Regions from separate parts of the Shewanella sp. SM95 genome, predicted to be linked through region 1. Evidence: predicted binding sites of a transcription regulator. Region 1 holds the regulator's gene; the other holds the start of a gene.
The links. Region 1 encodes sigma-54, which starts transcription at its own class of promoters, with help from an activator protein. Its sites were predicted from a motif close to GTTGGCACGNNNNTNGNNT; they were not measured.
Positions count from the first base shown of each region.

Region 1 (7,390 bases):
ACGAGTCGGATCAATCGCTCTAGCCTGCCGCAATTGTTTTGCTGTTTTCGGTAATTAACCACAGCAAGACATAAGCTAAATTGTCTGAAAACAAACTAATACTTGGCAGAAAGCCTATTACATATCATCTTTATCGCGTACCAAATTGTGCTATTCCAATCCCATCAATGGGGCGACAAAGACAATGCAAAAAGAGAGATAGACATGGTAGACAAATCACAACTGCGCCAATGGGGTTGTAAAGTTATCGACATTGAAAAGTCAGCCCTAGACAATCTTTATCAATATGTTGATTCGGCTGAATTTGCAGAAGCTTGCGAGTTGATCCTCAACTGCACAGGCAAAGTGATTGTCATGGGAATGGGCAAATCGGGCCATATCGGCAATAAGATTTCTGCCACCCTCGCCAGCACAGGAACGCCCGCATTTTTTGTGCATCCGGGTGAAGCCAGCCACGGCGATCTGGGTGTATTGGCCGATAACGATGTGATTTTAGCGATTTCAAATTCTGGTGAGTCGAGCGAAATCCTCACCTTAATGCCGGTCATCCAACGTATGGGCGTGCCCGTTATCGCGGTAACGGGTAAACCCGAATCGAATATGGCGCGATTATCTAAAGTGCATTTATGTATTGAAGTCCCAGAAGAGGCTTGCCCACTTGGACTAGCACCCACCTCAAGTACCACAGCAACCTTAGTGATGGGCGATGCCATCGCCATTGCGCTGCTGCAAGCGAAAGGCTTTACCCGTGATGATTTTGCTATGTCCCATCCCGGCGGTGCATTAGGACGTAAGTTGCTGTTAAAAGTCTGTGATGTGATGCACAGCGGTGATGACTTACCGCTCGTCAACCACGATATTTGCATCACAGAAGCCCTGTACGAAATCTCCAAGAAAGGCTTAGGCATGACGGCGATTATCGATGATCAGCGCAAGCTGGTTGGTATCTTCACCGATGGTGATTTACGCCGCGTTATCGATGCCGAAGTGAATTTACGCACGACGCCCATTGCCGATGTGATGACCCGTAACTGCGTCACGATCACGGATAATGTATTGGCCGCCCAAGCGCTGCAAGTGATGGACTCAAAAAACATCAACGGATTAATTGTTATTGATAAAGATCGCCATCCTATCGGCGCTCTTAACATGCTAGACATGGTTAAAGCAGGAGTCATTTAATGCCACAGCAAGGATTTTACGGCCCAATCAGTGATGATGTGTGGCAACGCGCGCAAAAGATTAAACTGTTAATCTGTGACGTCGATGGGGTGTTTTCCGACGGCCGTATTTACTTGAGCAATAGCGGCGAAGAGCTCAAAGCCTTCCATACCCGTGACGGTTATGGCGTGCGCTCACTCCTCACCAGCGGTTTCAACCTCGCCGTGATCACAGGACGTCAATCCAAAATCGTTGAAAACCGTATGACAGCCCTTGGTGTTACCCATATTTACCAAGGCGTAGACAATAAGTTCGAGCCCTATGAAGCATTGCTCGCACTTTATGGTGTCACCCCAGAAGAAGTGGCTTATATCGGTGATGATATTGTCGATCTCCCCGTGATGAATGTCGTCGGTTTAGCGGTCAGTGTTGCTGACGGCCACCCCTATGTACGCCAACACGCCCATTTTGTGACTACGCTCAATGGTGGCCACGGTGCACTGCGTGAACTCACAGATCTGTTACTCCTAAGTCAAAATAAATTCACTTCGGCCCATGGAATGAGTATATGAGTCGTGTGACACTCGCGATTATCGCTTTTTTTGGAACCGCACTAGCGCTTTACTGGCAGGTCCAGAACAAACACAGCGGTGATTCCGATAACAGAGTTAAAGATCAAAATACCCCAGATTTCATCGTTGAAGATCTGCGCAGTGTTGAGTTCAATGAGCAAGGACTAGTGAATAGCCGTGTGACGGCGAAACACATGGAACATTATGATTCAACGAATCAAACTTTCTTTACTCAACCTGTTTATCTTGTTTATCCAGACCAAGGTAAAGCACAATGGCAGCTCAGGGCTGATCAGGGCAAGCTAAACAAGGAAACTGGCAAGGTTGTATTAGAAAATAATGTTATTATCGATGCCATTAGCCCAGAAGAACCGATTCAGACCTTGTCCACCAGTTATCTGGAACTCGATCTCAACACTATGATAATGACCTCTGACCGTACCATTTACGTCACAGGGAAAGATTTTAATATTCAAGGCCAAGGCCTTTATGCCGACCTCAACGCGCAAGAAGTGCAATTGACCAGTCAGGTAGTAGGAACATATGAAGCAAAATAACGTATTACTTGCCAGCCTAATGCTAATTATGAGCATGAGTGCTTTCGCGAAAGTGGGCGACTTAAAGCAAGAAGTCAAAATTAAAGCTGTGAGCCAAACTGCGGATATCAAAAACAACCAGATCATCTTCTTTGGTCCAGTTGAAGTTACCCAAGGCTCAATAAAAATCCAAGCAAATGAACTGCGTGCATTTTCCGCTGAAGGTGAAAATAGCAAAACTTTGGTCGCCACAGGCAACCCTGCTACGTATAGCCAAATATTAGACGATGGTCGCCCAGCATCGGCAAGCGCGAAAGAAATTCGTTACGATATGGCAAGCCGCACCTTAACACTGAAAGGTATGGCGTCATTAGATCAAGCAGGTAGCCAAGTTACAGGCAATTTAATCCGCTATAACATGATTCAACAGAAATTGATGGCCGAGAGTACTGGCAGTGGTGACGATCGCGTGATCACTATTATTCAGCCTGAAAACTATCAAGATGATGCTAAATCAGACGCTCCGGCGGATAAACCTGTAAAAAAGCAGGACTCTAAATGACCCAAATCACCTTAAGAGCACAAAATCTGGCAAAAAGTTACAAGAGTCGCCAAGTGGTTAAAGACGTCAGTCTGACGGTAAAAACCGGTCAAGTCGTTGGCCTACTCGGTCCAAACGGTGCCGGTAAAACCACGACCTTTTACATGGTTGTCGGGCTAGTGAAGAGCGATAAGGGGCATATCTTTATCGACGATGATGATTTAACCGCAGATCCTATGCATCTGCGTGCCCGCAAAGGCATAGGTTACTTACCGCAGGAAGCCAGTATCTTTCGTAAGCTAACTGTTCATGACAACATCATGGCCGTACTGCAAACTCGTAAAGAACTTAAAAACGAAGAACGAGAAGAAGAACTAGAACATCTGCTCGAAGAGTTTCATATCACCCACATCCGTGACAGCCAAGGCATGTCATTGTCGGGTGGCGAACGTCGTCGCGTCGAAATTGCGCGGGCTTTAGCCGCTAATCCTAAGTTCATTTTGCTCGATGAACCGTTTGCCGGCGTCGATCCTATTTCGGTTATCGACATCAAGAAGATTATCGAACAACTCAAAAGTCGCGGCCTTGGCGTACTGATCACAGACCATAATGTCCGCGAGACATTAGATGTATGTGAACATGCTTATATTGTGAGTCACGGAAACCTGATTGCCGAAGGAACTCCAGCAGAGATCTTAGACAATCAGCAAGTTAGGGCTGTGTACTTAGGTGAACAATTCAGGCTATAGTTAATCGAGCGAAGCCTATGGAGACAATTTATACCGCCATTAGGCTTCACTCAAAATGATAATAAGCGACCTCCTCCAACAATAATAACGTAGGGATCAGCGGTAACATGAAAGCGTCACTCCAGCTCAAACTGGGTCAACAGTTAACCATGACGCCACAATTACAACAGGCCATACGTCTGTTGCAACTGTCGTCATTAGAACTGCAGCAAGAGATCCAGCAAGCATTAGATTCTAATCCCCTTCTCGAGCTGGAAGAGGATCAATTCGACGCCACTAAACCCCCTGTAAACCAAACGCTATCCGATACGGATTTCAGTGAATCTAGCACTCTGCCACCAGAAAAAGACAGCTCCACCATAGACACGGCAGAGTCGCTAACCAAAGAATCCATGCCCGATGAGCTCCCCATGGACACCACATGGGATGAAGTGTTTACCGCCTCCCCAAACTCAGGCCCCGGCGGCAGTCGTGAAGACGATATGCCCTTCCAAGGCGAGACCAGTGAAGGTTTGTACGAACACTTAGAATGGCAAAAAAACCTCACGCCGTTTTCTGAAACCGATTTAGCCATTGCCACCGCCATTATTGATGCCATCGACGATCAGGGCTATCTCACCCAAAGCACTGAAGAAATTCTCGAAGCCATGGGCAATCCTGAAGTTGAGCTTGACGAAGTCGAAGCCGTACTCAAGCGCATTCAGCATTTTGATCCCATAGGCGTTGCCGCACGCGATTTAAGTGAATGCCTGCTGATCCAACTGTCGCATTTCGCCGCTGATACTCCCAACCTAGAAAACGCCCGCATGCTGATCAAAGATCATTTAGATCTGATCGCCGCCCGTGATTTTAGATTATTGATGCGTAAGACTAAATTAAAAGAAGATGAATTAAGGGATGGTATAGCACTTATCCAAACCCTCAATCCTCGCCCAGGTTTGTTGATCACGCCCAATAATGACGAATACGTTATCCCAGATGTGTCTGTGTCGAAGAAAAATGGCCGCTGGGTCGTTGAGCTTAATCCTGACTGCATGCCCAAAATCAATGTAAATCAACATTATGCTTCTATGGCACGCAGTACCAAAAACCAAGCCGATAGCCAATTTATTCGCGGCCATCTGCAAGAGGCTAAATGGTTTATTAAGAGCCTAGAAAGCCGTAACGATACTTTGCTTAAAGTTGCTAATTGCATAGTGCAATATCAGCAAGGTTTCTTTGAGTACGGTGAAGAAGCCATGAAGCCTATGGTGCTTAACGATATTGCCGAAGCGGTAGAAATGCATGAGTCCACCATCTCACGGGTCACAACTCAAAAATACATGCATACCCCTAAGGGACTTTTTGAACTAAAATACTTCTTCTCTAGCCACGTCGGTACTGACGATGGTGGTGAGTGCTCATCCACAGCAATCAGAGCCTTTATCAAGAAACTGGTTGCAGCGGAAAACCAGAAAAAACCATTAAGCGATAGTAAGATGGCACAACTTCTGGCAGAACAAGGGATCAACGTAGCCCGCAGAACCATTGCGAAGTACCGAGAGGCTATGCTTATTCCACCTTCTAATCAGCGTAAAAGTTTATAACCTACAGTGGATATCGGAGGACGTTTCTATGCAAATAAACCTAAGTGGGCACCATATCGAAATTACCGAATCGTTACGTGCATATGTAGAAGAAAAGTTTTCAAAACTTGAACGCCATTTCGAACAGATCAATAATGTGCACGTTGTGCTCAATGTTGAGAAAATGCAACAGATTGCCGAAGCGAGAATAAACCTCATAGGTGGTGAAGTTTTTGCTACTTCAGAGCATGCTGACATGTATGCCGCTATAGACGCCCTGATTGACAAGCTTGACCGTCAGGTTATTAAACACAAAGAGAAGTTAACAAAACACTAATAATGGAACTTTGTACCATACTGCGGCCGGAGTGCACTACCTGCGCCACTCCGGGCAGCAAGAAAAAGGTACTGGAACTCATCAGCGACTTAGTCGCTGCCCAGTACCCGACCCTCTCATCTCAAGAGATATTCGAAAGCCTAGTGGCGCGCGAAAAGATGGGGAGCACAGGTATAGGTAACGGCATCGCCATTCCACATGGTCGACTAGCCGATATAGATCAGCCCATTGCCATACTAATTAAGTGTGAAGAGCCGATAGCATTTGATGCTATCGATAAGCAACCTGTTGATATTTTATTTGCACTACTGGTGCCTGCAGACCAATGTCAGCAGCACTTAAGTACCTTGTCTTGCATGGCCGAAAAGCTGAGCGACAAGCAAATATTAAAGCAATTACGCAAGACGCATGATGAAACGGAACTCTATCAGGTAATCACTGGATGAAACTGGTCATAGTGTCGGGCCGCTCAGGCTCAGGCAAATCTGTCGCCCTTAGGGTACTCGAAGATCTCGGCTATTATTGTGTCGATAACCTTCCCTTGCCATTGATTGGCAGTTTGCTTGAGCAACTCAAAGGCAGTAACGATCTCGTCGCCATCAGTGTCGACGTGCGTAACATGCCTGAGCAGGATAAGGTCTTAGTGAAACAACTCGCTAGCCTACCTCCAGATACTGAGTTAACGAGCTTCTTCCTTAACTCCAGCGATAAAATTCTGCTCAAGCGTTACAGCGAAACCCGCCGTTTGCATCCTTTGTCGAAGAGCCGAGTCTCTTTGCAAGAAGCGATAAAGCTGGAGGGAAAACTGCTCGAGCCTATGTCAAAACTGGTCGATCACTACATAGATACGTCGAATCTGAATATCTATGATTTAAGCGACCAAGTCAGACAAATTCTCCTTGGTAGTGTCGATAAAGAACTCGTGATCAACTTCGAGTCCTTTGGCTTTAAGCACGGAATGCCCACCGAAGCCGACTTTATGTTCGATGTGCGCTTTCTGCCCAATCCCCACTGGGAGTTGGCGCTGCGGCCATTGACTGGCTTAGATGAACCCGTAGCTGAGTTCTTAAATCGTCAACCACTGGTTAATAAGTTCATCTGGCAAATCGAAAATTTACTGGAGACTTGGCTGCCGCACCTCGAGCGTAACAATCGCAGTTATTTAACTGTGGCCATTGGCTGCACAGGTGGACAGCACAGATCGGTTTACGTCGCAGAGCAATTGGCAAAACGCTTTAGTAACGGTAAACATAAAGTTTATGCCCGTCATCGAGAGCTCAATAATGCCAAAACTTGAACGTCAGATAACCATCTGTAATAAGCTCGGTTTACATGCCCGTGCCGCCACTAAGTTGGTGGTACTGGCTTCCGAGTTTGATGCGACCATCACCTTAATCCAAGGCGATAAACAAGCATCGGCCGCCAGTGTACTTGGCTTACTGATGCTTGAAACTGGCATGGGTAAAACCATCAAGCTGATCGCCGAAGGCCCAGATGCAGAGCCGGCTCTCGATGCTATTTGTGCCTTAATCGACGCTAAGTTTGACGAAGCCTGTTAGTTTCACTTCACACTAAGCACTTCATCGTTAGTTTCACTTCATGTCTAGTTTAAAAAACTTGCCATTCACACATGGCAAAACATTTGTCGCTCGACGATACAAGCCACAGGCGATTACACTAGCGGTCATTGCGCTGGCCTTAACCTTACCTTAGCCGCCTTAATCTGTGTCATCGACTGACGCTTAGTCACCGCTAAATCCTAGCCCAACACTAAGATCTCAAACCAATTTGCCGCACAATGGAGGACAAATGCCCGTAGATAATGCAGAAAACGATCACACCGGACATAGTCTTGACCAGTTAAACCAAGCGCTTAGCAGCGGCATGTTCGTGCATGTGCGCAATATGCTGCAAAAAATGGCCGCCTCA
Region 1 is NZ_JAKKSE010000018.1:64,626-72,015, forward strand. It holds gene L5M29_RS17675 (KpsF/GutQ family sugar-phosphate isomerase) at 205-1,182, shown strand; gene kdsC (3-deoxy-manno-octulosonate-8-phosphatase KdsC) at 1,182-1,733, shown strand; gene lptC (LPS export ABC transporter periplasmic protein LptC) at 1,730-2,290, shown strand; gene lptA (lipopolysaccharide transport periplasmic protein LptA) at 2,277-2,831, shown strand; gene lptB (LPS export ABC transporter ATP-binding protein) at 2,828-3,559, shown strand; gene L5M29_RS17700 (RNA polymerase factor sigma-54) at 3,667-5,145, shown strand; gene hpf (ribosome hibernation promoting factor) at 5,174-5,461, shown strand; gene ptsN (PTS IIA-like nitrogen regulatory protein PtsN) at 5,464-5,907, shown strand; gene rapZ (RNase adapter RapZ) at 5,904-6,758, shown strand; gene L5M29_RS17720 (HPr family phosphocarrier protein) at 6,745-7,020, shown strand; gene mgtE (magnesium transporter) at 7,271-7,390, shown strand, end outside.

Region 2 (7,390 bases), on a different contig from region 1:
GCAAAACAAGTCGCCAATGGTGCGCCAGCCGATCTGTTTGTCTCGGCGAATCAAAAGTGGATGGATTATCTGGTCGATGCTAAAGCGGTCGATGTTAACAGCCGAAAAACCTTGTTAAAAAATACCTTAGTCTTGATTGCCGAGAAAAATAGTCCCATTACAGAAGTCGTGCTCAATGGCGATTGGGATATTAAAGCCGCATTAAAAGGCAGTCGTATGGCTGTTGGCGATCCAGATCATGTGCCTGCTGGACAATATGCCAAGCAAGCCCTCGAAAACCTCAAGCTATGGCAAGCCGCTGAGCCCTTACTCGCCCGTGCTAACAATGTCCGTGCCGCCCTCGCTTTGGTTGAACAGGGTGAAGCGCCGCTTGGCATAGTGTATTCAACCGATGCGAAAGTCGCTCAAAAGATCAAAATCGTTGGCACCTTCCCAGAAACGAGTTACAGCCCAATTGAATACCCTGTCGCCTTAGTCAAACAAGAATCGACCGCAAGCGCCAAAGCGTTCAATGAGTATCTGCAGGGCCCAAGCGCAAAAAATGTGTTTGAGAAATATGGCTTTGGAGTGAATTAGGGTGCTGAGTGGTTCTTTGTTAAGCGGCTCATTTTTAAGCGGCTCTCTGCTAAGTGGCTCTCTTTTGAGCGACTATGAAATTGCCGCACTGCTGCTCAGCTTAAAGGTGTCATCCGTTGCCGTTATCGCCAGTTTACCCTTGGGTATTTTGTGCGCTTGGTTACTGGCAAGGGTCGAGTTTCCTGGCAAGGCTATATTTGACAGTGTGCTCCATCTACCACTGGTGTTACCGCCCGTGGTAGTGGGTTACCTCTTGCTGATCAGCATGGGCCGCCAAGGTTTTATCGGCCAGTGGTTATTTAATTGGTTTGGTATCAGTTTTAGCTTTAGTTGGCGCGGTGCGGCCCTCGCGGCGGCGATAGTGTCATTCCCGCTGATGGTCAGATCCATACGCCAATCCTTTGAAACCGTTGATATTCGACTCGAGCAGGCCGCACGCACTTTAGGTAGCAGTCGATGGCGAGTATTTCTCACCATCACACTGCCACTCACCTCTCCAGGGATAGTGTCAGGCATGATTATCGCCTTTGCCCGCAGCCTAGGGGAATTTGGCTCGACTATTACCTTCGTTTCTAATATCCCAGGTGAAACCCGTACGATTCCGCTCGCCATGTACTCTTTTATTGAAACTCCGGGAGCCGAATATCAGGCCATGCGTCTGTGCATTATATCGATCGTTATCGCACTCGCGTCTTTACTTGCCTCCCAATGGCTGAGTAAAAAAGCCCTGCAGAGGACGGCAAGCGTATGTTAACAATCAATATTGAAAAACGACTCGGACAACTGCAACTGAAAGTCGATACCCAATTGCCATTGCAAGGCGTGACAGCCGTTTTTGGCCGTTCGGGTGCGGGTAAGACCTCACTAGTGAACCTACTCGGTGGGCTTTCAACCCCAGATAGCGGTGAAATCCGCCTCGGCGACAAACTGCTTTATCAACAAGGCAAAGTGAACCTTCCCCCAGAGAAGCGCCAAATTGGCTATGTATTTCAAGAAGCACGACTGTTCCCGCACTATAGCGTGAAGGGCAATCTCAACTATGGTATGCGTACAGCTAACCCAGTCTTGTTCGATAGAATTGTGCAACTACTAGGGATTGAAAAACTCCTCAGTCGTTATCCCAGCACGCTATCTGGCGGTGAAAAACAACGGGTTGCCATTGGCCGTGCCCTGCTGACATCACCTGACATGCTGCTGATGGATGAGCCGCTGGCATCACTCGATTTACCCCGTAAACGCGAGTTACTGCCCTACCTGCAAACCTTATCGCAGGAACTAAAACTGCCGATAGTGTATGTGAGCCACAGCTTAGATGAGATCTTACAACTGGCGGATTATATGCTGGTGCTGCATCAGGGAAAATTGATCGCCCAAGGGGCCTTAAGTGAAGTGTGGAATAGCGAGCAAATGCGCCCTTGGGTGCCATTGCAGGAACTCAGCTCACTCCTCAGTGCAAAGGTCGCCGACAGACATCCCGACTACCCCATGACTCGACTCGTGATGGATGATGGAAACTATTTGTGGGTAAGTGGCTACCTGGCTGAAACGGCAAAGAAACTCAAAGTGCGTATTCAGGCAAATCATGTCTCGGTTTGCACTGAGCTCCCCAAAGGCTCAAGTATACGTAACCTGCTAAAGGGAGAAATTAAAGAGTTATACCTCAGTGATAACGGCGAGCAAATCCAATTAAAAATCGCCCTAGGCCGTGATGAACTTTGGGCCAACATCACCCCTTGGGCCTGCGACGAACTGCAACTCACTCATGGCAAAGCGATTTATGCACAAATCAAAGGAGTGACTATGACGCAAATGGATATCGCTGAATCCCACTAGCTCAACCTAGAGCACCGTTCGAAAACCAAATTTCAGGCACAAAAAAACCGACTCTAGGTCGGTTTTAGTTCCTTCATCAGAAGGATTTGGTACCAGTGGCCAGACTCGAACTGGCACGCTTTTAAGGGCGGGGGATTTTGAATCCCCTGTGTCTACCGATTTCACCACACTGGCATATCAAATATGCACTTAGAAGCAATCAAAACAACTGGCTGTCTCTAAGTGCTGGGAATTATACCTTTGCTTATGACAATGGCAAGTCTTTTGCCGCGACTTTAATACAAATTGCATTTAACCGCTCAAAAATCATGCTCTTGGGGTTATTCTGCGCCATGGGATAATAAAAAAGCGGTATATTCTTTATCACTTTTTTGAATATGGTTTACCAACCAAGCTTTCAAGAAAGCCATTAATTCGTCGGCAACATCTTCACCTCTAACAACCCGCTTTTGAAAATCAAGTACTTGCCCAACTAACTTGCCGTGTTTTTCCTTGTGGCTGTCAGTTTGAGGGTAACCAAAACGCGCAAAGAGTTCCTCTTCATAGGCAAAGTGATTGGCGGTGTAATCTACTAACCCTTGCACGATACGTTTGATGGCTTCGAGTCCATATTCTTCATTTAATGTGCGGTGTAATTCATTGATCAATGAGACTAAGCGCTGATGTTGACGATTGATCTCTGGCATCCCTATGTCTAACTCAGGCCCCCATTTCACAAAGAGTTTATTTTGTGCCTGACTCGAGTTAAAGAATGCCGCATTCACATGGAATCGATGCAGCAAGGAGCCGATTTCCTGCGACATGTTATACACTTTCAAACTCGATAAGTTAGTGTTGTTGGTGTGGGAGGCATTACTCAGGGCTAGCTCAGCCATCACACTGATATTTTTATTAATTTCCTCTGCTACTGTATGTTGTTGTCCCGATGCAGTGGCAATTTGGTGGGACATATCGGTAATGGTCTCCACCTGAGCGACAATCTGCCCGAGTGCACTGTGAGCTTGATCAACCATATCAGCCGTTTCGTCGGCAATCGCCACGTTTTTCAACATGACTTCAACACCATGTTGTGCGCCTTTTTGTAATGCGGCGATTTGCTGCTGGATCTCAACCGTGGCTTCGGATGTTCGTTTAGCGAGATTACGCACTTCATCGGCGACTACAGCAAAACCGCGACCATGTTCACCCGCTCTCGCACTTTCAATGGCAGCATTTAAAGCGAGTAAATTGGTCTGTTCGGCCACCTGCGAAATGGTTTCAATAATGCTACTGATATTGTTGCTGTCGGCGGCCAAGTGCTCGATCACGGTTCGAGTATCATGGATCTGTTGCGACATAGCGCCAATTTTAGTGACTATGCCATTCATGATTTGATCGCCGCGCTTAGCAGAACTTTGGGCAATATCAGCTGCCTGCGCAGCACTCACCGCATTTTGCGATACAGCTTGTACGCTTGAAACCATCTGCGTCATTGCACTGGCTGCCAGTTCAGTTTGATGCTCTTGCTCTAACACGCCTTGCTTTGCCTGTTCACTGATAACCTTGATATCCGAGGCGACTTTTTTCATCCCTTCACAGGTATCAGATAAAGACAAAATCGTACGGCTGACATCCTCACCCATGCGATTAATGTTATGTACTACCTTGATGAACACACCCGCATCTTTCTCTTCCAATTGATAACTTAAATCTCCCTCGCCTAAGTGGTGTGCTGCACGCTCAAGTTGTCTCAAATTACGAATTAATTTATTGATGTTGAATATTAAAATGGCGGCGAGCGCGCTTAAACACAAAATGGCAACAAAGTGCCCTGTGATCACCAAACAATAGAGGGGATAAATCAGCAACAATAGTGGCGCAAAGATAGAATTATATCCCATTGAATCCTTGTGACTTTTTTTATAATCCATTTTTTACTCCTTTAAAAAACTGATATCGCGCCTTCATATAAAAACAAGAACGAATAAATGGAATAGCGCGTTAACTAAATATCGATCGAGTTGAATAGGTTAATCCTAGACGCTAACGGAAGAAGAAACAAAGCTAAATTATTTGAACTCGTCGCTGTTAAGCATACTCTTAAATTTGACCAAGATCACAGAGTTAACTAAGGGTTATGACTTTGTATTCCTATGTCAATTTTTTATTGATCGAGATCAGTATTTTAGCTATCGAATACCGCTAATTTAGCGAGGACTTCACAGGAAAGAGGATTTCAGTCATGGCATTTTGGTTAGATCTGATGTTTGGTAACCCCATAGGCTTACTTTCAATGATCGTTATCTTTAGCACAATAGGAATAGTGTCTTATATCACTTGGATGTTCATTGTGAAGTCGGCACCGAAACCATAGTTTTTGCTCCAGTTGTTCTTCATGTTTCTTGTATAAATGCAAAATCTAGGGGGTCCTATCACCCCCATTTTTTTGTTGTCTCGCATATTAAAAATGCTAACTAAACCATAGCTAGCACTCATCCGAGTGAGATAGAACACGCCTATGCTGCGTGTTTTCTGTTTTGTACTAATCCATTCAAAAATTGCGGGCGCGCCTTAATCAACGACTGCATTTCTTCTTGGCTCGGCTCACCTGCTGGCAAACGCAGCACATCACGGTTGAGGTACATACGCGCTTTCATGGCAATCTTATAGTCGGCGGTCGGTCCCTGAATCGCATAATGGCGCTCGTTACCGAGCTTTTCTAAGATGCAGGCATTCACTAAACTTTTTACAGCGGGTTCATTTTGCGGCAGAGTCAAAATCGTGGCGCCTTGAAGAAAGAATTCCCTCACTAAAGCTCGCTCGGCGGGATCAAGTAGATTCACTTTAGCTTCAATCGTCTCAATAACGCGCTTATCACTTAAATGACGGATAGACTCATCTAAGCCTAAGTTAATTAATTGACTCAAAAAGTAAGCGATAGAAACGATTAGACCTAATCCAACAAACTGTGCATGTTCTGGCACAAATTTATCGAGCGCCAGCACTGCCAGTACATTAGGGGGAATAAGAAGTAAGACAGAACAACTCACCATAAGCCACAGCATGACTCTAAACATCATTTTCTTCGGGCTAAAAAACTTAACTGAATCCAGCTTGAGTTTAAACATAGTGCTATCCCAGTGACAAAAAATTGAACTTATCGGCTAATAAGCAAATTTAATGCCACAAATGAAGACATATTTCGTTGATTTTATCTGCGAGAAAATGCACTTTCTGGATCTGTAGGTCTATGCTTATAAGCATCTCAAGCCGCTATTGCATAAAGAAAATTTAAGATGCTGACATTCTTTAGCCAACTTATCAAAAGCCCCATAGGCAGGCACCTTACCCTGTCTATTGTACTTTTTAGTTCTGTTATCACCTTAATCACCACTGCGTATCAGTTGATCAGTGATTATCGCAATGATGTAGTGCGTATCGATAGAGTATTTTCCAACATGGAAAAGGTGAACTTAGATGTACTCGCCGCCAGTATTTGGGTTATTGACGAGCGGCTCATTAACACTCAGCTCAATGGGCTAATTCAGCTGCCCGATATTAACTATATTTCGATTAAAGATGACAGCGGCCAAGCATGGAATGCAGGCGAGCAGAAACAAGAACACTCCTTAGATAAAACCTTTCCTTTAGTCTATAAATCACCGACTGAAAACATCAATGTCGGCACACTCGAAATACAAGTCGATGTCGATGCTATCTATCAACGCTTGTATGATAAGGCCATTATCATTCTGCTTTCTAATGGCATTAAAACCTTCTTAGTGGCTGGGTTTATTCTATTTTTAGTGTGGTTCAACATTACTAAACACTTAGATAAACTCAGCCAATACTGCAAAAATATCGACATAGACCATGAATACGAGCCACTACAATTTGACCGTCATGAAAAAATTGATGAATTCAAACAAGTCGCCGATTCCATCAATAGCATGCAAGTACAACTTAGAAGCTCATTTAGCGCCTTAAAGAATTCTAAGACGGAACTGCAAATAGCCTTAGAAGATAGAGAGCGGCTACTCAAGCTCGAACGTAGCTATAAAGAAGAGCTCGCAAGGCAAGTAAAAGAAAGAACACTAGAGTTAGAACAATCCCTTAGCGCACTAAAACGAGCACAACAGGTTTTAGTTGAGCAAGAAAAAATGGCGGCCTTGGGTGGACTCGTGTCAGGGGTTGCCCATGAGATAAACACCCCAATTGGCATTTGTTTGACGGCGGCGAGTGCGCAGCTCAGCCATATTGAAGAACTGATCGACCTGATCCACAGCGATCAAGCCACATTAGATGAGATAAATGAAATACTTAATGAGTACCAAGAAAGCTGTGAACTCATTGTCCGTAATATCACTAAAGCCAGTAGTTTAATTCAAAAATTTAAAACGATCGCCATCGATCGCAGTCATGAAGAACACCAATGCTGTAATCTAAACCAGCAGCTACATGAAATCCTAGAGTCGACATTAATTATGCATCCCAATGTTAACGCCTCAACGGAGATCAACGTGGAGCCTACACTCAATATCAAAACCAATATCAGTTTGTTAAATCAAATTGTTAGTAATATTCTCTCGAACGCCTTTACCCATGCATTCCAAGGACATGAAGACAATCTTATCCACATTAGTGCGACTTTGGATGAAGAATCAATTCAAATCAGCATTCAAAATAATGGCTTAGCCATTCCAGCCGATGTTGCTGAGCACATGTTCGAACCCTTCTTTACTACAAATCGTAATAAAGGTGGTACTGGCTTAGGATTATCAGCGGCCTTTAATGCCGCAACACTGTTAAAAGGCACGATGAGTTATCGCGCAGACTCAAAACTAGGCGGCCCACAATTTGATATTAAATTTCCATACACTCAATGTGAATCAGTCAATAATCAACAAGATTTTTATATCTAGCTATAACCTAATGAAATTACATAATATTGAAGGGGTATCACCGCCCTTGAAAGCGGTGATATCTTGACTGAATCTAGGTT
Region 2 is NZ_JAKKSE010000006.1:162,777-170,166, forward strand. It holds gene modA (molybdate ABC transporter substrate-binding protein) at 1-576, shown strand, start outside; gene modB (molybdate ABC transporter permease subunit) at 593-1,330, shown strand; gene modC (molybdenum ABC transporter ATP-binding protein ModC) at 1,324-2,409, shown strand; tRNA gene L5M29_RS09705 (tRNA-Leu) at 2,497-2,583, opposite strand; gene L5M29_RS09710 (bacteriohemerythrin) at 2,730-4,319, opposite strand; gene L5M29_RS09715 (DUF3149 domain-containing protein) at 4,631-4,762, shown strand; gene L5M29_RS09720 (superinfection exclusion B family protein) at 4,905-5,516, opposite strand; gene L5M29_RS09725 (ATP-binding protein) at 5,685-7,310, shown strand.
Region 2: the regulator sigma-54 is predicted to act here: its motif matches at 5,558-5,576, upstream of L5M29_RS09720 (superinfection exclusion B family protein).